Regions from separate parts of the Pseudoalteromonas sp. SWN29 genome, predicted to be linked through region 3. Evidence: predicted binding sites of a transcription regulator. Region 3 holds the regulator's gene; each other region holds the start of a gene.
What was found. Region 3 encodes LexA, which represses DNA repair genes until DNA is damaged. Its sites were predicted from a motif close to TACTGTATNNNNATACAGTA; they were not measured.
Positions count from the first base shown of each region.

Region 1 (6,481 bases), on a different contig from region 3:
GATTCGGTTATGCCAAGTTCTGGTGAGCTAGAAGGGCATTCACAGTCGTTAAAGCGTGAAAGTGTAAGTGACTACCAACTTCAAATTGATACATTAATACCTTAAGGACGTTAGATGTTAAAACACAGTTTTACTTTTTTATGTTTATTGATACTAGCCGGGTGTGCTCAAGTACCACAAAGCAAAGTAGATGACAGGGATCCGCTGCAAAGTATTAATCGTCCGTTATACGACTTTAATATGGATGTACTGGATGCTTATTTATTGCGTCCAGTTGCTGTAGGTTATGTTGAAGTAACGCCTGTACCAGTAAGAAACGGTATTGTGAATTTTACGGGTAATATTACAGCACCTGTCGATATGATTAATGCGGGTCTACAAGGTAAACCGGGTAACGCAAGTGTGAGCCTCGCGCGTTTTTTGGTTAACTCGACAGTTGGCCTGTTTGGCATTTTTGATGTTGCAAGCTCACTTGGTCTTGAAATAGTCGATGAAGACTTTGGACAAACGTTAGGTGTATGGGGAGTGGGTGATGGTGCTTATTTAATGCTTCCAGGCATGGGTCCAACAACAGCACGTAATCTAACAGGTGACGTAGTCGACAATTTTGTATTACCTGAAGTTGCACTAACGACTCCACAAACTATTTTAGTGTTTGTTTTAAAAGCAGTGGAGGCGCGTGCGTCATTAATCCCGCAAGAAGGATTATTAAACGATTCACTTGACCCGTACTTATTTGTAAAAGATATTTACTTTCAGCGTCAAATTTATGAGCTGTACGATGGCAATCCTCCAATTAAAGAAGAGCCAGCTGATTTTGATGAAGACTTTTTAGAAAGTTTATAATCTAATTACACTCACAAAAACGCCAGCTTAATGCTGGCGTTTTTGTTTACCATTTATGTTTCACTTTTCGTTAACTATTAATTGCATTTGTTCATTAACCCAAGCTAGCGCTTCATGATAGGCATCAGGTACTTTTTCACCTAGATTTAACTCTTTAGTGATTTCGTTTGCAGCTGACCAGTTTGCTTGTTCATAATACTTAACTAAGTTTAAATATTTTGCCAATAAGCCTTCGTCGTTTAATAGCGCTGCTTTTATATCATTAGAAAGTGGCAGCTTTTTCATTACGCTTTCCATGCTCTCATCTAAAATTGCATCCATTAGTGACATCATACCTGTTAAAAACGCCATACCGGTGTCTTTAAATTGACCATGAGATATAGCGAGTAATTCACCAAATCGAGCGCGCGTAAGTGATAGCCTAATAAGCTCTACAGGTTTATCTGCTGAGACTTGGGCTGCAAATAGTAGTGATAGTAACTTTTTAATTTCGTTAGCACCAAGTACTATAAGTGCTTGCTTAATAGTGCTTATTTCAGCACGCCTAGCAAACGCTGCTGAATTTGAATACCTAAGTAATTTATAAGATAGGTTTACATCACGCTCGAACACATTGGTGATCTTTTTAAGATCCATATCAACGCTTGATGTTTCGTAAAGTAATTCGGCTAACGCCATTTCTGAAGGCGGTAGAGCCTTACTTTGCACCATTTCAGGTTTTGAGAAGAAAAATCCTTGGAAATAATCAAAACCTAGCTCTAAAGCTTGTTGGTAAATTTCGTAGGTTTCTACTTTTTCGGCAAGCAACTTAATATGCGAGTGTGGTTTTAAGTCTTTAAGAACTGTTTTTATTGTATCTATATCGGATGCTAAAAAGTCTATTTTAATAATATCAATAAATGGGTAAAAATGACGCCATACAGGTTGATGAATATAGTCATCAAGAGCGATAGTGTAACCTTTATCTTTTAAATCTTTAACAATGGCTAATAAGCGTTTACCAGGCTGCACTGTTTCAAGTATTTCTACAACTATAGTATCTTTACCCAGTAGTGTAGGGTAACCCTTTAATAGCGTTTCTAGGGTAAAGTTTATGTAAGCGGGTTTATTGTCGGTTAAATCTTCTAAGCCAAAGTTAAACTGGCTACCCTCAATAAGTCGTGTAGTTGCTTCGTCACCATCTATATCGGGAAATACGTTATCAACGCCATCGCGAAATAAAAGCTCATATCCGATGAGTTTTTTATCTCTGTCTAAAATTGGTTGGCGTGCAGCGTAAAAATACATAAATAGTTCCGTAAGATTAATGTAATTAGTTATTGTAATAATATATGGCAAAAGACTCAAAATAGCATTACGTATATTTGCTAGATTAATAAATTATCATTAAAAATGAAGGCGTTTCTGCATTTAATTTATTATATTTCATCAATTCGCTTTTAAAATGCTCAACATGAATATTTTTACATCAGCTAGAAGTAACAAGTTGGAGATTTTATTATTAAGCATGATATAGTCAGCGAGAATGGTTTTTACCCCAATAGTGTCTTAACTATAAAACTTTAAGAGTCATTATTTGGATAAAGCCTATTATTAATAATTATGCGGAGGCTAATTTGGAAACAGGAATGATTATTTCACTAGCATTATATTTTATTGTAATGTTAGGTATCGGACTATATGCATATAAGCAATCTACTGGCGATGTATCAGGTTACATGCTAGGTGGACGAAATCTATCTCCAAGTGTTGCTGCACTGTCTGCAGGTGCATCTGATATGAGTGGTTGGATTTTAATGGGCCTACCTGGTGCGATGTTTGTTACTGGTTTTAGTAGTACATGGATAGCAATCGGTTTGGTGATTGGTGCTTGGTTAAACTATCTGTTAGTTGCACCAAGATTGCGTGTGTACACTGAAAAAGCAAATGACTCTATAACAATCCCAGATTACTTCTCAAATCGCTTCAATGATAAGTCAAACTTATTACGAGTTGTATCAGCTGTTGTGATTATCGTCTTCTTTACTCTTTACACGTCATCTGGTGTTGTAGCCGGCGGAAAATTGTTTGAAAGCTCATTTGGTCTAAGTTATGAAGTAGGTTTATACATTACAACGGGTGTTGTAGTTTTATATACTTTGTTTGGTGGTTTTTTAGCGGTTAGCTTAACTGACTTTGTGCAAGGTTGTATTATGTTCATCGCACTGATTCTAGTGCCTACCGTAGCATACTCTTTACTAGAACAACCTCTAGAGTCAACTCTGCATAGCGTAAACCCAGATATGCTTAACTGGATTGGTGCAGGCTCTGCATTAGGTATTATTTCTGCAATGGCGTGGGGCTTAGGTTATTTTGGTCAACCACATATCATTGTTCGCTTTATGTCGGTACGTAGTGTTAAAGATATGCCTAAAGCTCGCCGTATTGGTATGACATGGATGATTGTTGCTGCCCTTGGTGCTGTTGGTACTGGTATATTTGGTGCTGCTTATACTTATGAAAATAATATTGTAGTTGAAGATCCTGAAACGATTTTCCTAATTCTTTCTGAGTTATTGTTCCACCCACTTATTGCTGGCTTTTTACTAGCTGCAATTTTGGCTGCTATCATGAGTACTATCTCATCGCAATTGCTAGTAAGCTCAAGTTCATTGACTGAAGATTTATATAAAACATTTTTACGTAAAGATGCTAGCGACTTTGAATTAGTTACTGTTGGTAGAATTAGCGTTGCCGTAGTGGCTATGTTTGCTATTTACTTAGCTTACGACAGAGATAGCTCTATTTTAGACCTAGTAAGTAATGCATGGGCAGGCTTTGGTGCTGCTTTCGGTCCATTGGTACTGTTCAGCCTTTACTGGAAACGTATGAATTTTGCCGGTGCGTTATCGGGTATGTTAGTAGGTGCGTTTACAGTGCTTGTTTGGGTTTATGGTCCGTTTACTATTAATGGTGAAAGCTTAAGTAGCTTTATGTACGAAATAGTACCTGGCTTTATTTTATCTAGTATCGCAATTGTTGTTGTTAGCTTAGCTACAAAAGAGCCAGAGCAAAACATTACCGCTTTATTTGATGAAGTAGAGAAAGAGCTTTAAATAGCAATTACTACTCATTTTTGAATGAGTAGTAATTAATACCAATCCGCAATAATACTTAATTATTTTGCGGGCTAATGTGTCGCTACTGGCGTTAAAAAATTATCATTTAGAACAACTAAATATCGAATTTTTTGCCTAGCTATCAACACGTTTTTTTACCCTCAAAATAGATCACTTAATTAAGTGAATTGGTATAATAAAAAAGGGAGCAACTTAGTTGCTCCCTTTTTTATTTAGTTTGTCCCGTCCGAGGAAAGGGCAATCTACGAATTAACTTGCTTTTTTATCGTTGCTATCTTCAATTGATGCAACATTATCTGACTTTTTACTTTTTGTTGGCGCTTTGGCAACAACGGGATCTTTGCCGCCCTTTAATATAGTCATAAAGTCATCTTTGCTTTTCGCTATTTCTAAAGCAAGTGATTCAATTTGTTGCTCACTAAGCGGTACGTCTACCTTTTCTAGCATTAGCTCAAGTGATTCTGCTATATCGAGCATCTTGTCATAAGCATCAGCTTCTTTTTTGGTAGTAAACGTCATACGCTCGACTCCGTTTCGTTCTACAACATATTTAACAACAACAGCCATGATTTCTCCTGCAAAATTGCTTGGCACTGTGGTTTGTAAAAACCATTAGATTACTGTTTTTATGTACAGTAATGGTTTGTAAGTAAATTTGCAAGCGTGAAGTATTAATTTTTAGGTGTCTTAAATTTGACAAAAAACGGTAACTTTACTTTAGTTAAGCAATCACTTTGTTGTACCAGCTGCATTTTCAGGATTTCGGATCATAGTGATAATGCGCTTAGGTACACTTTAAGTGATGAACTTTACAGTTCCTTATTTATTGATTTCCTGAGCAATACTCAAAATTAAGAAAAGAAGAATAAGGGCAAGTTTAATGAAAACGTTAAAAAATTTACTCATCATAAGCTTATTATGCTTACTACCTGCAACTACCGTATATGCACAACTATCGGAAGTAACCAAGCAAATGCCTCAAGTTGAGACAATTAGTATAAATAATGCTGATGCAGATATGCTTGCTAAGCTACCGGGTATAGGTAAGAAAAAAGCGCAGGCAATTGTGGATTATCGTGAAGAAAACGGTGAATTTAAAAGCGTCAGTGATTTATCGCAAGTTAAAGGAATTGGTAAAAAACTATTAGCTAAATTAGAGGGGAAAATTTCACTTTAAAGCTATTAAGTAATAATCAGGGCGCTATGCGCCCTGATTAAATTGTTTTAATGCATCGCTTAAGTGCTTTTTAGCAAAGTTAATTTCAATAGGTGTTGTTAATAGCGGATAGCAAAGCCCACCAAGTATCAAAAACGGGATTAATATCCAACCTTTAAATACCGTGAATATTAAAAATAGTGGACTTAGTAATATTAATTTAATAATACGTAGTAACACTTTATCAGTTGGCGATAACATACTTAACGAAAGTGCTATTACGTCCTGGCGCTTGCGCACTTTTAAGTGTTTAAGATCATCTAATTGGCTTGAAAAAAAGGTAAACATATTAAATCGATTTTTTTGTTATTAAGCGGCTAATCACTAAAGCAAACAAAGTGATTGAGAATAGCGCAAATATAATTTCCATCCAAGCAGGCATGCTCAAACCAATAAACTGCCAATCTATATTTCCACAATCCCCGGTCGCCTGAAAAAAGCTAGGTATCCATTCGTGTAACGGCATAAACGATGGGAAGTTTGGTTCAAACTCACAGCTAAATGCAAAAGGGTCTGTGGTGGTTTGCATATCAATATGCTCGCGAGCTATAAGGTATCCCCAAACACTCGATACACCCCAAATTACATACGCTAATATACGAACTGCTTTGCTCTGTGGTTTAGTCGAACCTACAATGCCTGCACCTAATAAACCCAGTACAGCGGTACGTTGATATATGCACATTATGCAAGGCGCCAATCCCATTTGGTATTGAAAGAAAAGGGCGGTCACTTCAAGTAAAAAAACGATAGCTGTAAATAAAAGCCACGGGGTACGTTGGGTGGGTAATTGCGCAAGCCAGTTCATAAAAATTCCGCGTTTAAATAAGATGTTAGATTATGACCTAGGATAATGTATGCGGCAACAAAAAGGAAAAAAAAGCTACCGAAGTCGCTTTTTATAAGATGAAATTATTGATCACTCAATCCAGCCTCAGTAGAGGCTACATGATGCTCTATTATTTTCCCATCGATACATAAGCTCAGTTATATCGCTTACTTATACCATATTGGAGCATTGGCTAAATAATTCTTTAAAGTTGCAGTTAGAACGCTATGTTGCATAGGTGTTCCTTTTTAATGTACTTATGTGTTTTAAGTTGATTCAGCTAGGTATGGTGTAAATAAAAAATACCAATAATTACAATGTACCTACAATGAATATTGCTCTGTAAATTTATACATTGTAGCTATATTAGAGAAACCTAAATTTTATTATTTATTAATCTTTAATTTCTACCCATTTGCTTATTAATATACCTGACTTTACTTGTTAGTTATGCTTCGTCTGGTACAATCA
Region 1 is NZ_JADYXE010000003.1:41,136-47,616, forward strand. Features, by position in the region: gene ccmI (c-type cytochrome biogenesis protein CcmI) at 1-105, shown strand, start outside; gene I6F53_RS01635 (MlaA family lipoprotein) at 115-846, shown strand; gene I6F53_RS01640 (EAL and HDOD domain-containing protein) at 907-2,133, opposite strand; gene putP (sodium/proline symporter PutP) at 2,463-3,941, shown strand; gene I6F53_RS01650 (YebG family protein) at 4,215-4,532, opposite strand; gene I6F53_RS01655 (ComEA family DNA-binding protein) at 4,846-5,142, shown strand; gene I6F53_RS01660 (DUF6170 family protein) at 5,167-5,469, opposite strand; gene dsbB (disulfide bond formation protein DsbB) at 5,471-5,989, opposite strand.
Region 1: the regulator LexA is predicted to act here: its motif matches at 4,584-4,603, upstream of I6F53_RS01650 (YebG family protein).

Region 2 (6,481 bases), on a different contig from region 3:
AGCAAGCGATATGGCTGAGAATGCAGACAGCTCAATTGTTAAGGCTTCTGATACACCCGCAAAAATTGAAGCCGCTTATCGTTTCATTAGAAATGAGAAAATATCCCCTCAAGCGATTGCAGATTCAGGGTTCTCACAAACGAGTGAAGCGGTAAAGCAGTTGCCTTTGGTTCTCGCTATCCAAGATACGACAGGATTGACATTTAAACACAGTGTTTGCAAAGAATTAGGCGATGTGAACTGTGCAAATACATTAGGAAAACCATCAAAAACAAGAACGCTATATGCGCATTCAACTTTAGCAATTGATGCAAATACGGAGCACGTTATTGGTTTACTCGACCAGTACTATTGGTTTAGGAAATCAAAGGTTAAAGGGACTAAAGTTCAACAACAGCAACGCCCTTACGAAGAGAAAGAAAGCTATCGCTGGCAACAAACATTAATGGATATAAAAAAACGTACAGGTGAATTATCAAACATACTTAACATCTGCGACAGAGAAGCTGACATTTATGAGTACATGACTTACCAAAAAGATGAAGGGCATCGATTTTTAGTCAGAGCAAAAGAAAATAGAAAATTAATAGAGCCTCAATGCAATCTCAATCAGTTAATAGAAACAGCGCAGGGTCAGTGTTGTTACACTATTAATATAGCGCAACGTGCGGGAAGAAAAGCGCGTCAGGCCCGAATTACATTGAGCTATCAACCTATAAGACTCGCCAAGCCTAAGCGAGTTCAAGGGCAAGAATCACCGACATTGAGTGTCAATGTCATTGTCTGTCAGGAAAAAGAAAGTACACAAAAAAATCCATTATGTTGGATTTTATATACGACAGAGCCCGTAAATACAGCAGAAGATGCCCAGAAATTAGTAAGATACTATGAACTTCGTTGGCGTGTAGAGGAGTTTCATAAAACATGGAAAACAGATGGAACCGAAGTAGAAGATTTACGTTTGCAACACAGTGATAATATTTTACGAATTGCGATCATTAAAGCGTTTATTGCTGTCAGGTTATTACAGCTGCAAAATATGGCGCAAAGGAGTGAATTAGACAAAGAAGTGAGATGTACAACTTGTGTTAAAGAGATGACGTGGAAATTACTATGGGCAAAGGTTGAAAAGGATGTGTTGCCGGATAAAGTACCGTCTATTCATTGGCTATACTATAGTTTAGCGAAATTGGGAGGGTGGTATGACAGTAAAAGAAATGGTCGAGTTGGCGTAAAAGCACTCTGGAAGGGGTGGTTGAAATTAGCAGAAATGGTCGAATCTGCCGAATTGTTAATATCAATTCAGCAGACAGAAAAGTTGTGATCAAGAGACAGGGATTTAGGTAAGGGGCGTGAGCAGGACGCGGAAGCTTTGCTCGGTTTTTACTTATTCTTACATGGATGTAAGCCAGTAGAGTAACGCAGGAGCAGTTACCGAGCCCACTAGGTTACAAACCTCGCGCCGCGATTAAATAGCCCCTAGATTGAACAAATTTCAATCCTGAAAGGTCAACAGGCCCTATTAACTGAGATGTTATTATATGCATTCAATAAAGTTATTATCTGAGAAATTAACACCATCAAAAGTAGTCTGTGTTGGCCGTAACTATACCGCACACATTGCAGAGCTAAATAACGAAACGCCAGATCAAATGGTTTTATTTAATAAGCCAAATAGCGCAATTACTAATACGTTATTTGCAGCTCACAACGGCGATACGCTGCATTATGAAACCGAGTTGTGTTTTGTCATTAAAAATAAAAAGTTTGTAGGGGTTGGGCTCGGCCTTGATTTAACTAAGCGCACTGTGCAAAGTAAATTAAAAAATAAAGGGCTACCTTGGGAGCGGGCTAAAGCGTTCGACGGGTCTGTTATTTTAAGTGACTTTGTTGAATTAACAGATGCAATGCAGCACTTTACCTTTGAACTTAAAATTAATAATGAAGTGACTCAGCGAGGGGATACTCATTTTATGCTGCATAACCCAGATTCAATTTTACAAGAAATTAGTGAATTTATGAGCTTAGAAGATGGTGACGTAGTAATGACAGGCACACCGTCGGGCGTAGGCGAGGTAACACCTAAAAGTATTTTCTCTGTTGCGCTTTATGCTAATGATCAGTGCTTGCTTGAGCATCAGTGGATCGTGAACTAAAAATACGGTTAAACAGACACTTAAACAGCCAATTAAATGTGATTTAATTGCCTGTTTAAGTTTGTATTAATAGGGCATTGGATGGTTTCTAAAAATAGCATCAATACTTGTCAGTATTTCACTGTTTAGCGTTATATCAAATGCATCAATATCTTCTTTTAATTGCGCCATACTTGTCGCGCCAATAATTGAGGACGTAACACCATCAACTTGGTTACACCATGCTAGCGCAAGCTGCGCTGGGGTAATATTATTTGCATAAGCCAGCTCAACATATTGCTTAGTTGCTTGTTCTGCATTGGGTGTATCTCTAAAAATACCGTTGCGCTGCATGAAGGTCCATCGAGAGCCTTCAGGGCGAGCACCATTTAAGTATTTACCCGTTAATAAACCGGCAGCCAGAGGCGACCATGGTAAGTAGGCAATCTCTTCATGAACACATTGCTCTATTAAATATGGCCAATCTTTAGCATGCGCTAGGCTAAATTCGTTTTGAATAGACACCATACGCGGTAAGTTATGCTCTTTAGCTAAACTTAAAAACTGGCTGATACCCCATGGCGTGTCGTCAGATAAACCGCAGTGCTTAATTTTTCCTGCTTTTACACATTCATTAAGGCCTTCTAGAATATCGAGCATACTAGCTTGCTGTTCTTGTGTATTTACGTCGGTAAATTTAAGCGTGCCAGGCCACTGCCTACCAAAATGTGGTGTTGAACGGTTTGGCCAATGTAACTGATATAAATCGATGTAGTCGGTTTGAAGGCGCTTGAGTGAATCGTCCACGGCTTCTATTACTGTTTGGCGAGTAATATTGCCACCATCACGTACCCACGATAAGCCATTGCCTGCAATTTTTGTGGCAAGTACTACATCGCCGCGTTTTTGTTTATTACGCGATAGCCAATCGCCAATAATTTCCTCTGTTTTACCATAGGTCTCTGGAGAAGGAGGCACAGCATACATTTCGGCTGTATCAATAAAGTTTACGCCTTGCTCTAGCGCGTAGGCTATTTGCTCATCCGCATCGCTTTGAGTATTTTGTTTGCCCCAAGTCATACTGCCTAGGCACACTCTAGATACGTCTACACCACTGCTACCTAGTGGACTGTATTTCATAAAAATTCCTTAGCTAAATTAGTGTTGAGCGTGGCTAGTTAAAGCCGATAAAAGAGGCTCAGAAATCGCAGCTTTTTGCCCTGTTGTAAAATCAAACATGACAACTTTAGAAGTACCCGTTGTTGTTATAGCCTTTTGAACATGGCTGTAAACGGTGTAATTCATGGTGAAGCGGTCTGTTTTTATATCAGTAATAGTAACACCCACTGTAAGCGTATCGGGAAAGGTGACAGGGCGTTTATAGCGAATATTATTTTCGCTAATTACTGGGCCCACACCATTTGGGCTTATTGTGTCGAACAGATTTATTTTATTTAAAAAGTCGATTCGGGCTATTTCAAAGTAACGTAAATACACTACATTATTTACGTGTTGCAGTGCATCCATATCAGCCCATGCTACGGTGATGTCGGTATGAATAGGGTGCTGATCTTTAAACGTTTGCATTATGTATTGGCCCTTAATTTTAAAGCACTTAGATTATCAATATGGTGTTATGAGCTCAAGGTAATTAGAGTATGTTTTTTTGTAAGATGATTGTACCTATTTAATTTTAGGTCTAAAGTTAAGTGGCACGGTAAAAACACACAAGACAAAAACACACAGAGGTATGTATGCAAAATATAATTAATTGGTTTTTAGCTTGTTTGGTTTTTATAGCCTCTTTCACCTGTTATGCAATGGGTAACGTATCTGGCGCTATTATTTTAATGCTAGCGGGGTTTTTATTCGAGGTTATATTTTGGCTACGCGGTTATAAAGAGCCTGAAGACAATAAACGCTTTTTTTAATCGCTAACTAGGGCCTGTTGACCTTTCAGGATTAAAATTTGTTCAATCTAGGGGCTATTTAATCGCGGCGCGAGGTTTGTGACCTAGTGGGCTAAGTAAAAACCGAGCAACAAAGAGTAAATTGCCCCTAGGCAGAACCCTTCGGGCAGCGTATGTTTGGCATTTGTGCTACGTTATCGCCTATTTATGGGGAATAACCACACTACATAGGCTCTGCCTTGCCTAAATACCAAACATACTGCTGCAAATTTAACCTCGAAAGATAAACAGGCCCTAGGCTTGCTTATCACAATTGATTCTATAATAATGACTGTATAAATAACCAGTCGTTATAGTGGTGATGAAAAAGTTTATTCACATAGACATGGATTGCTTTTACGCAGCAGTAGAAATGCGAGATAACCCAAAACTTGCACATGTACCGCTTGCTATTGGAGGCAATAGCCGACGAGGCGTGCTCTCAACTGCTAACTATATAGCGAGAGAGTATGGCGTGCGCTCGGCTATGTCGAACTATCATGCTAAACAATTATGCCCCGATTTAGTTATTGTTCCTGGGCGCATGGCTGTATACAAAGAAGCTTCAAACCAGATACGCGAAGTATTTAACCGCTACACAGACTTAGTTGAACCTCTTTCTTTAGACGAAGCCTACCTTGATGTAACAGACAGTAGTGCTTGTAAAGGCAGTGCCACGCTTATAGCACAGCAAATAAGAGCGGATATTTACACAGCCACAGGGCTTACTGCATCGGCAGGTATTGCACCTATTAAGTTTATTGCCAAAATAGCCAGCGACGAAAAAAAACCGAATGGTCAATTTGTAGTTTTGCCTCACGAGGTCGATGACTTTTTGGCGCAATTACCGCTGGGTAAAATTCCGGGTGTAGGTAAAGTAACACTCGAAAAACTCAATTTAAAAGGGTTATATACCGGCAAAGATGTACGCGAAAAAGGCGTAAATTGGATGCAGCAACATGTAGGTAATTTTGGTGTGTCGCTTTATCAAAAATGTGCAGGTGAGTATGTTGGTAAAGTATCGACAGATCGCATAAGAAAATCGCTGAGTGTTGAACATACCTACGAATACAATAAAACAAGTTTGCAAGAGTGCCTAGATGAGCTTCCAAAACTGTTAGACGAATTAGTTTTAAGGCTTAATAAGCAACAATTACAAAACCGTATTAATAAGCTGAGTGTTAAGGTGAAGTTTGCAAATTTTGTAGTAACCTCAGCCGACCAAGCATATCACGAGCTGAATACTGAAATACTTGTTCAACTACTTACCAAAGCCTATCAACGAGGTCTACAACAGCCTGTTCGGTTACTTGGTATAGGCGTTGGCATTAAAAACGAACCAGAGCAAAACTTCCAACTGAGTATTCTTGATTAAGCTGTAAAGCCTGTAACTCCAAGTTGCCATTTATTGGCAACTTGTATAATTAGCTCATCGCACCTTGCTGGTCTTCAATATTTAAATCGACGATAATAGGGGCTTATGTTTTCTAACAGGACTTTATTTATGGCATACCCTCAAGCGGTTAGTGCAAGCCTTGAATGCACATCTCATGATGCGCTTATTATTATTAGTGATGACTTTTCTCAATTACCAAACAATTCATTACGTGACGCTATTTTAGCGCAGGCAAAAGTTGATTCTCGCATTGGTAAGCAAGTTACTTTATTAGTGATTGAAAACAAACGCGTTGTACTTGCGCCAACCGGTCCGTTAAATAGAGATTACGACGACGTTCGTCGCTATTTTGATGCAGCTAAACTAGCAATTAACGAAGCAAAAGCATCGGGCAGTGTTAATCCTGCATTATTGTTACCAAATTTAAATGGTGATAGCCGTTACCAACATGCGCTAGAAGTTGCTTATTTAGGTGCTTGCCAAGCATTATGGCAGCCATTAGAGGCGCGTGAATATCACGGTGAAGGTATTGAGCCTATTACTCAAATTGCCTTAATGGGCGCGAACGAGCAAACAATTAAAGCAGTTAATGCCATTGCAGCAGGGCAGTATGCAGCACGTGATTTATGTGGCACTGAACCAGAGCGTATGGCTCCACCACGTTTTGCTGATTACTGCGTTGATTTGTTTAAAGGCTCAAATGTGGCCGTTGATGTAATTGATGATATTACTGCTATTGATAAAAACTACCCAATGCTAAGTACGGTTGCTCGTGCATCATACGCAGTTGAGCGCCATCACCCACGTGTTGTTAAGCTTGAATATGTACCAGAGGGCGAAATTACTCGTACACTTATGTTTGTAGGTAAGGGCCTTGTATACGATACAGGCGGTGCAGATCTAAAAGTAGGCGGCCATATGGCAGGCATGAGCCGTGATAAAGGCGGCGCAGCATCTGTTGCGGGCTTTATGAAAGCTGTTGCAGATTACCAACCTAAAGG
Region 2 is NZ_JADYXE010000009.1:79,575-86,055, reverse strand. Features, by position in the region: gene I6F53_RS05400 (IS4 family transposase) at 1-1,324, shown strand, start outside; gene I6F53_RS05395 (fumarylacetoacetate hydrolase family protein) at 1,542-2,156, shown strand; gene I6F53_RS05390 (aldo/keto reductase) at 2,223-3,275, opposite strand; gene I6F53_RS05385 (acyl-CoA thioesterase) at 3,294-3,722, opposite strand; gene I6F53_RS05380 (hypothetical protein) at 3,890-4,066, shown strand; gene dinB (DNA polymerase IV) at 4,407-5,459, shown strand; gene I6F53_RS05370 (M17 family metallopeptidase) at 5,589-6,481, shown strand, end outside.
Region 2: the regulator LexA is predicted to act here: its motif matches at 4,375-4,394, upstream of dinB (DNA polymerase IV).

Region 3 (6,481 bases):
AATGCTTTTAGCGTTATCAGGTAGGGTTTTAATTAGATGTCTTTTAGCGGTTGAAAAGCGGGTAAATTGTTCGGCTGATACCGAAACACACACACAACAAGCCAATAAGGCCAGAATAAATCGAGTCATATCCATCACATATGTGAACTACAGGAATGCTTAGTTTAAAGCCTTGAAGATAAAAGATAAAGTTAACTTAAGGCCTGTACTTATATTACTAAAAAGTGTCTAATTAATTTTTTCTTCAAAGTTATTTTACTATTCATTTATTTCTTACTATTTATTGTATTTTAGCTACACAAGATTATAAGTTAAGGAGTATGCTTAAAGCTTACTCAATATGGGGATTTGGATTGCAAATGAAATTTGTTGATTATTATTCAGTTCTTGGGATATCGCCTGATGCAGACGATAAAGCGGTTAAGGTAGCTTATAAAAAGTTAGCCAGAAAATACCACCCAGATGTAAGCAAAGAGCCTCAAGCAGAAGATAAATTTAAAGAAATAGCAGAAGCTTACGAAGTCATCCATAACAAAGAAGAGCGTAAAAAATACGACGAGTTACGTCGCCATCAACAAAATCGCGCTCGTCAGCAGCAAACAAATTATCGCGGTAGCGCTGGTTCTACACAAGGTAATTACCAGCAAAGTGATCCTCAAACTGATGAGGAATTTTCTGACTTTATTAATTCAATGTTTGGCGGAGGCGGTGGGTTTGATCGTTCAGGGCAGAGCAGAAGTAACGCTGCTCGCGCGCAAAAAGGACAAGATGTGGAAATAGAGTTCCCAATTTTTCTTGAAGAAACTTTAGTTGATACCGTTAAGCCTGTTGAGTTTATGTTACCGCAGCGAGATAGCAGTGGTCGTGTCTCTGAAATTAAAAAATCACTTAAAGTGAAAATTCCAGCAGGTTCAGTAAATGGCGAGCGAATTCGACTAAAAGGGCAAGGTGGATTAGGGTCTGCGAATGGACAAAATGGCGATTTGTACTTACAAATTAGTTTAGTGCCTCACCCACTATTTGATGTTGAAGGTCATAATTTAAATATAGTCGTCCCTCTTGCAGCATGGGAAGCGGCTCTTGGCACAAAAATAAATTTGCCGACATTAACAGGAAAAATTCAACTAACGATTCCGCCTAATAGCCAGTCTGGTCAACGTTTGCGTATTAAAGGTAAGGGATTAATTAGTAAAAAAGCCAAAGGTGACTTATTTGCTGTACTTAAAATTGTTAATCCAACATCTATTAATGAAACCAGTAAAAAGCTTTGGGAAGAATTAGCCGAAAAAGCTCACTTTGATCCCCGCAGCGACTGGAGTAAACCATAATGCAAATTATTGTGACACAAAAAGAAGATTTACTTACCAGTACCGAGCTATGTTTGAGTAGTGATATTAACGAAGCAATTTTATATGAATTAGTTGAACATAGTATTGCTGTTCCTATTGAAGGAAAGCATGTTGCAGAATGGAAATTTACGGTATCTGCAGTGACCTTAGTCAAAAAAGCGGCCCGTATTCAGCATGACTTTTCGTTAGATTGGTCGGCAATAGCGTTAATTTTACAATTGCTGAATGAGCGTGATGAGTTGATTTTAGAAAACGAAATGTTAAAACGACATTTGAGTCGATTTAACCACTTGGAATAAAATCATTCTAATATCAGTGTTTAGCGATTGCACACTCTTTAATGAGAGTGCGCTAGCTCCTAAAAATTAATATGACTATTTTGATTTGTTCTTACTTTTAATTGAGATTAATCGCTTTAGTCGTATATTTTTTATAAGTAGTAATATCCCGCTTAGACAAAAAAGTACACTGGTTGCTGCAAAACTAATAAGCAGTGGATTATTAAAATCCTCTCGCTCATCGTAATCCATAATATGTAACATCCAAAAAAAGTCGAATATTCGCCATAGTGTGCTGCGAATAGTCACTACTTTGCCGTTACTTTCAGCTAAGTAAAGTGTTGTACTTAACATGTCGTCAAATTGTACCTGCCAAACATTGGTTTTATATCCTACTTCTCTGGTGCCCTTTTTTAGTAAGGTTGTACTTATTACTTGAGCGTCAATAAGCAAGTGGGCTTTAGCATTAGCAGTAATTTGTACTTTTGTAGGTGGCTCAAAAGGCCTTCCTGTAAGGGCATTAAAGCTTTGCTGCTCGGTATTACTAATAACGGTAATAAGAGGTGTAGTTAAAAAACCTTCAAATAATATTTGTGTTGGGTTAGCGACTTGCGACGTAATATTATCAAGTGATGTTGGGTAGTCGGCTTGTGTAAATGATTTACTAAGTACTTTTGTTGCTAGATGTTTGCCGTGTACTTTATCAAGTGGAATTGCGCTCATAACTAAGCCACCTAGCAACCATGCTAAAATTTGTAGTGCTAATAAATAACCTAACCATTTATGTAACTTGCGCGCATGTTTAAATATTTTTTTATTCATGTTTTAGTCTTATTATTTTTAGAAGTTAGTTTATTACATTAATGGGATTAGTTACTGCGACATTTTGTCGCAGTTTAAACTATAGCTTACTGTAATCATTTAAAAATAAAAAAGATTACACTTAAATTCCTAACATGACTTATTTGTCTAATTGAGCTGGATGTTTGATATCCAGCTAGCTTTAAATGCTAAAAAATACTTAAAAGCTGCGAAATATCCATATAAAGTGGTTAATAGGGCATAGTTGATTTGGTATAACGGTAAAACTGCGTTAAAGTTTGCAATGAAATTATTAGAGGATAAATACGAAACGATGTCGGAAATTCAATTTTTAAATGTAGATCTTGAGCTTGAATCAAAGCAAGATATTAGTTTGCTAGTGGCAGATTTGAAGAAAGTCGCGACGATTTTACATTATGACAAAGACGAATACCGTCAATTAGCGCGTATTGAAGCTACAGGTGAAGTTAGCACGCCTGATAAAGCAATAAACCATATATGTGAACTTATTGAATCGTGTTCGCGTAACGCGCTAAAGCAATGGTTAGGTTGTTCACGTAGAACGTTTGATATTGGCTTTGAATCAGGCACATCTCCTAAGTGCTTTAACCAAGCCTTAGATGCAGATACATTATTACGTATATCTGCGATTGGTGCGGGTATGGAAATTACAATTTACCCAATCGAAAAGTAACTATCTTCGCTCTACGACTGCTGCGGTCATTTTTGATACGCAGCACAGCTCATTGCGGCTATTTGTAATTTTTATTTCCCATACTGAACTACGTTTGCCAATATGAAATGCTCTTGCCGTGGCAGTTAAAGTACCATTGCGAGATGCTTTTAAATGGCTTGCGCTAATTTCCTGCCCTACACAGTAAAATTTTGTGAAATCGACAACAAAGTTAGCAGCATAACTCGCTACTGTTTCGGCAAGTACAACATTAGCACCACCGTGAACCATTCCCATTGGGTTATGATGCTCAGGTATGGCAGGCATAGTTGCAACTAAGTAATCATCACCAATTTCTGTGATTTCTATCCCCATAGTTTTCATCAGCGTACCTTGACCATTAATACCTTCATCTAGCTGTTTGCAAAACTCTAAAGTAATAGGTTGATACCAAATACTCATAACGACTCCTTTGCCTTTTTAATCATTTTTAAACTTAGCTTTAGTTATATCCCTAAAATGTACACAAGTGAAATTACTTTGGCTATTTTAAGACATAATTTAAATTTGCGATTTTTATTTAACTGTATATACTCACAGTTAAATGTACTGTATGGAAAACCAGTTGTATGCGACCATTAACGAACCGCCAAGCTCAAATACTCGAACTAATTAAAGTTTTTATTAAAGACACTGGTATGCCTCCTACACGTGCTGAAATAGCGCAAACACTAGGTTTTAAAAGTGCCAATGCTGCAGAAGAACATTTAAAAGCACTTGCTAAAAAAGGCGCAATTAAAATGAAACCAGGTGCAAGCCGTGGTATTCAATTAATTGAAGAAGAAGAGCCTGAACAATTAGGTTTACCACTTATAGGGCGTGTTGCTGCTGGTTCACCTATTTTGGCGCAAGAGCACGTTGAAAGTCACTGTAAAATCGATCCATTAATGTTTAAACCCGCCGCCGATTTTTTACTACGCGTTAATGGTATGAGCATGAAGGATATTGGTATTATGGATGGCGATTTACTTGCTGTACATCGTACTCAAACCGCTGAAAACGGACAAGTTGTTGTTGCGCGCCTAGACGAAGACGTAACTGTAAAACGTCTTGAGAAAGCGGGTCGTAAAGTGTTACTTCATGCTGAAAACGACGATTTTGAATCTATTGAAGTAGACCTTGAGAATGAGTCTTTTAACATTGAAGGCCTAGCTGTTGGCGTAATAAGAAATGCCGATTGGATGTAGTTTTTAGATTGCTTTAAACAATCAATTTATTAATGCGCACTTTTTAGTGCGCATTTTTGTTTTAAAATTCGTACTAAAAATATAGCTTAAACAGCGAACTAATTATTTAAGCTGTAAACTTTTTTGAACTCATACTCCCCCCCTCCCTAAAGCGTTAAACCCCTTTGTTTTGCTCGTTTTTTGAACTTTTAGTTGTCTAGTTGATTGCTGGTTTTTTATTAATTACTTAATATCACCTGGTTGTTTTTTATACTAAAGCTTGCTTGTTGCTCATTTTTTAGCTAATTATTAGTGTGCTGAACTAACAATAACTCACAGCTTTTCAGTTTTGAGAACACACAATATACAAACTCTTTGTTGGGGCAGCGATACCAGTCAAAAAAACAAGATTGGTTAAATAATAAAAATAACGAATTGGCGTTTAAGCCGTATGCCTCTTCGCACTCGCAATAGCATCAAAGGAGCCGTCACATGGGTAAACTGACCTCTACCTTGTGGCTTGTATTGATTGTTTTTCCGCAGCATGTTTTGGCTAACAGCCAGTACAATATGCGCAAAGGCGTAACCGATATAAGCAATAATGTATATCAGCTGCACATGACCATATTTATAATATGTTGTGTGATTGGGGTGATAGTGTTCGCAATTATGTTTTGGGCACTGATTCATCACCGTAAATCTAAAGGGGCTGTACCTGCCCAATTTCACGAAAGCACTAAAGTAGAAATACTTTGGACAGCTATTCCATTCGTTATTTTAATTGCTATGGCAGTACCAGCCACTAAAACCCTAATTGCAATGGAAGATGCCAGCAAAGCTGATCTCACTATTAAAATTACAGGTTCGCAATGGAAATGGCACTATGAATATATGGGCGAAGACGTCGCATTTTATTCTATTTTATCCACCCCTCAAGACGAAATAGCGAATCTTGCAGATAAAAATCCTAATTATTTACTTGAAGTAGATAAACCGCTTGTACTGCCAATAAACCAAAAAGTACGTTTTTTAATGACCTCTGATGATGTTATTCACTCTTGGTGGGTACCTGATTTTGCTGTGAAAAAAGACGCTAACCCGGGATTTATAAACGAAACATGGACCAATATTAACGAGGAAGGTATTTACCGAGGTCAATGTGCCGAGCTTTGCGGTAAAGATCATGGTTTTATGCCCGTAGTGGTTGAAGCTAAATCTGAAGCTGACTTTAAAGTATGGCTAGCCGATGCAAAGCAAGCAAAACAAAAAGCAGCACTGGCCGACGCTGCTCTGCTTGATAAAACACTTCCTAAAGAAGAGTTAATGACTTTAGGTGAGCAAGTGTATATGGCCAGCTGCGCGGCGTGTCATCAGCCTACTGGCATGGGATTGCCGGGTGTTTTTCCTGCGCTTAAAGGAAGCCCAATAGTGCTTGGCGATATAAAAGATCACATTGATGTAGTTATTCATGGACGACCAGGTACGGCAATGCAAGCGTTTGCCAAGCAGTTATCTATAAAGCAATTAGCAGCTGTTATTACTTATAAACGTAATGCGTGGGGTAACGATACGGGTGATGTTATTCAGCCGAGTCAAATACAGGCGGCAATTGATGCCAAAGTGGAGGCGAACTAATGAGTAGCATAGTAGAACAACCTAACGCCAATGAAGCTGACCATGCTCATCATCCAGCTAAAGGTTTTAAACGCTGGCTTTATACAACTAACCATAAAGATATTGGTAGCTTATATTTAATTTTTTCGCTGACCATGTTTTTAATTGGCGGCGGAATGGCCATGGTGATCAGGGCTGAATTATTTCAACCTGGTTTACAGCTGGTCGATCCTCACTTTTTTAATCAAATGACCACAGTACACGGTTTAATTATGGTGTTTGGTGCGGTTATGCCGGCCTTTACAGGCCTTGCTAATTGGATGATCCCTTTAATGATTGGCGCGCCAGATATGGCATTACCAAGAATGAATAACTGGAGCTTTTGGATTTTACCGTTTGCATTTTTAATCTTACTTGCATCGTTATTTATGCCTGGTGGGGGACCTGCATTTGGTTGGACTTTTTACGCACCGCTCTCTACAACCTATAGTAACGATAACACTGCAATGTTTGTATTTG
Region 3 is NZ_JADYXE010000018.1:12,080-18,560, forward strand. Features, by position in the region: gene I6F53_RS08690 (endonuclease) at 1-129, opposite strand, end outside; gene I6F53_RS08695 (DnaJ C-terminal domain-containing protein) at 360-1,328, shown strand; gene I6F53_RS08700 (chaperone modulator CbpM) at 1,328-1,648, shown strand; gene I6F53_RS08705 (hypothetical protein) at 1,724-2,449, opposite strand; gene I6F53_RS08710 (hypothetical protein) at 2,763-3,143, shown strand; gene I6F53_RS08715 (PaaI family thioesterase) at 3,144-3,584, opposite strand; gene lexA (transcriptional repressor LexA) at 3,752-4,369, shown strand; gene coxB (cytochrome c oxidase subunit II) at 4,841-5,983, shown strand; gene ctaD (cytochrome c oxidase subunit I) at 5,983-6,481, shown strand, end outside.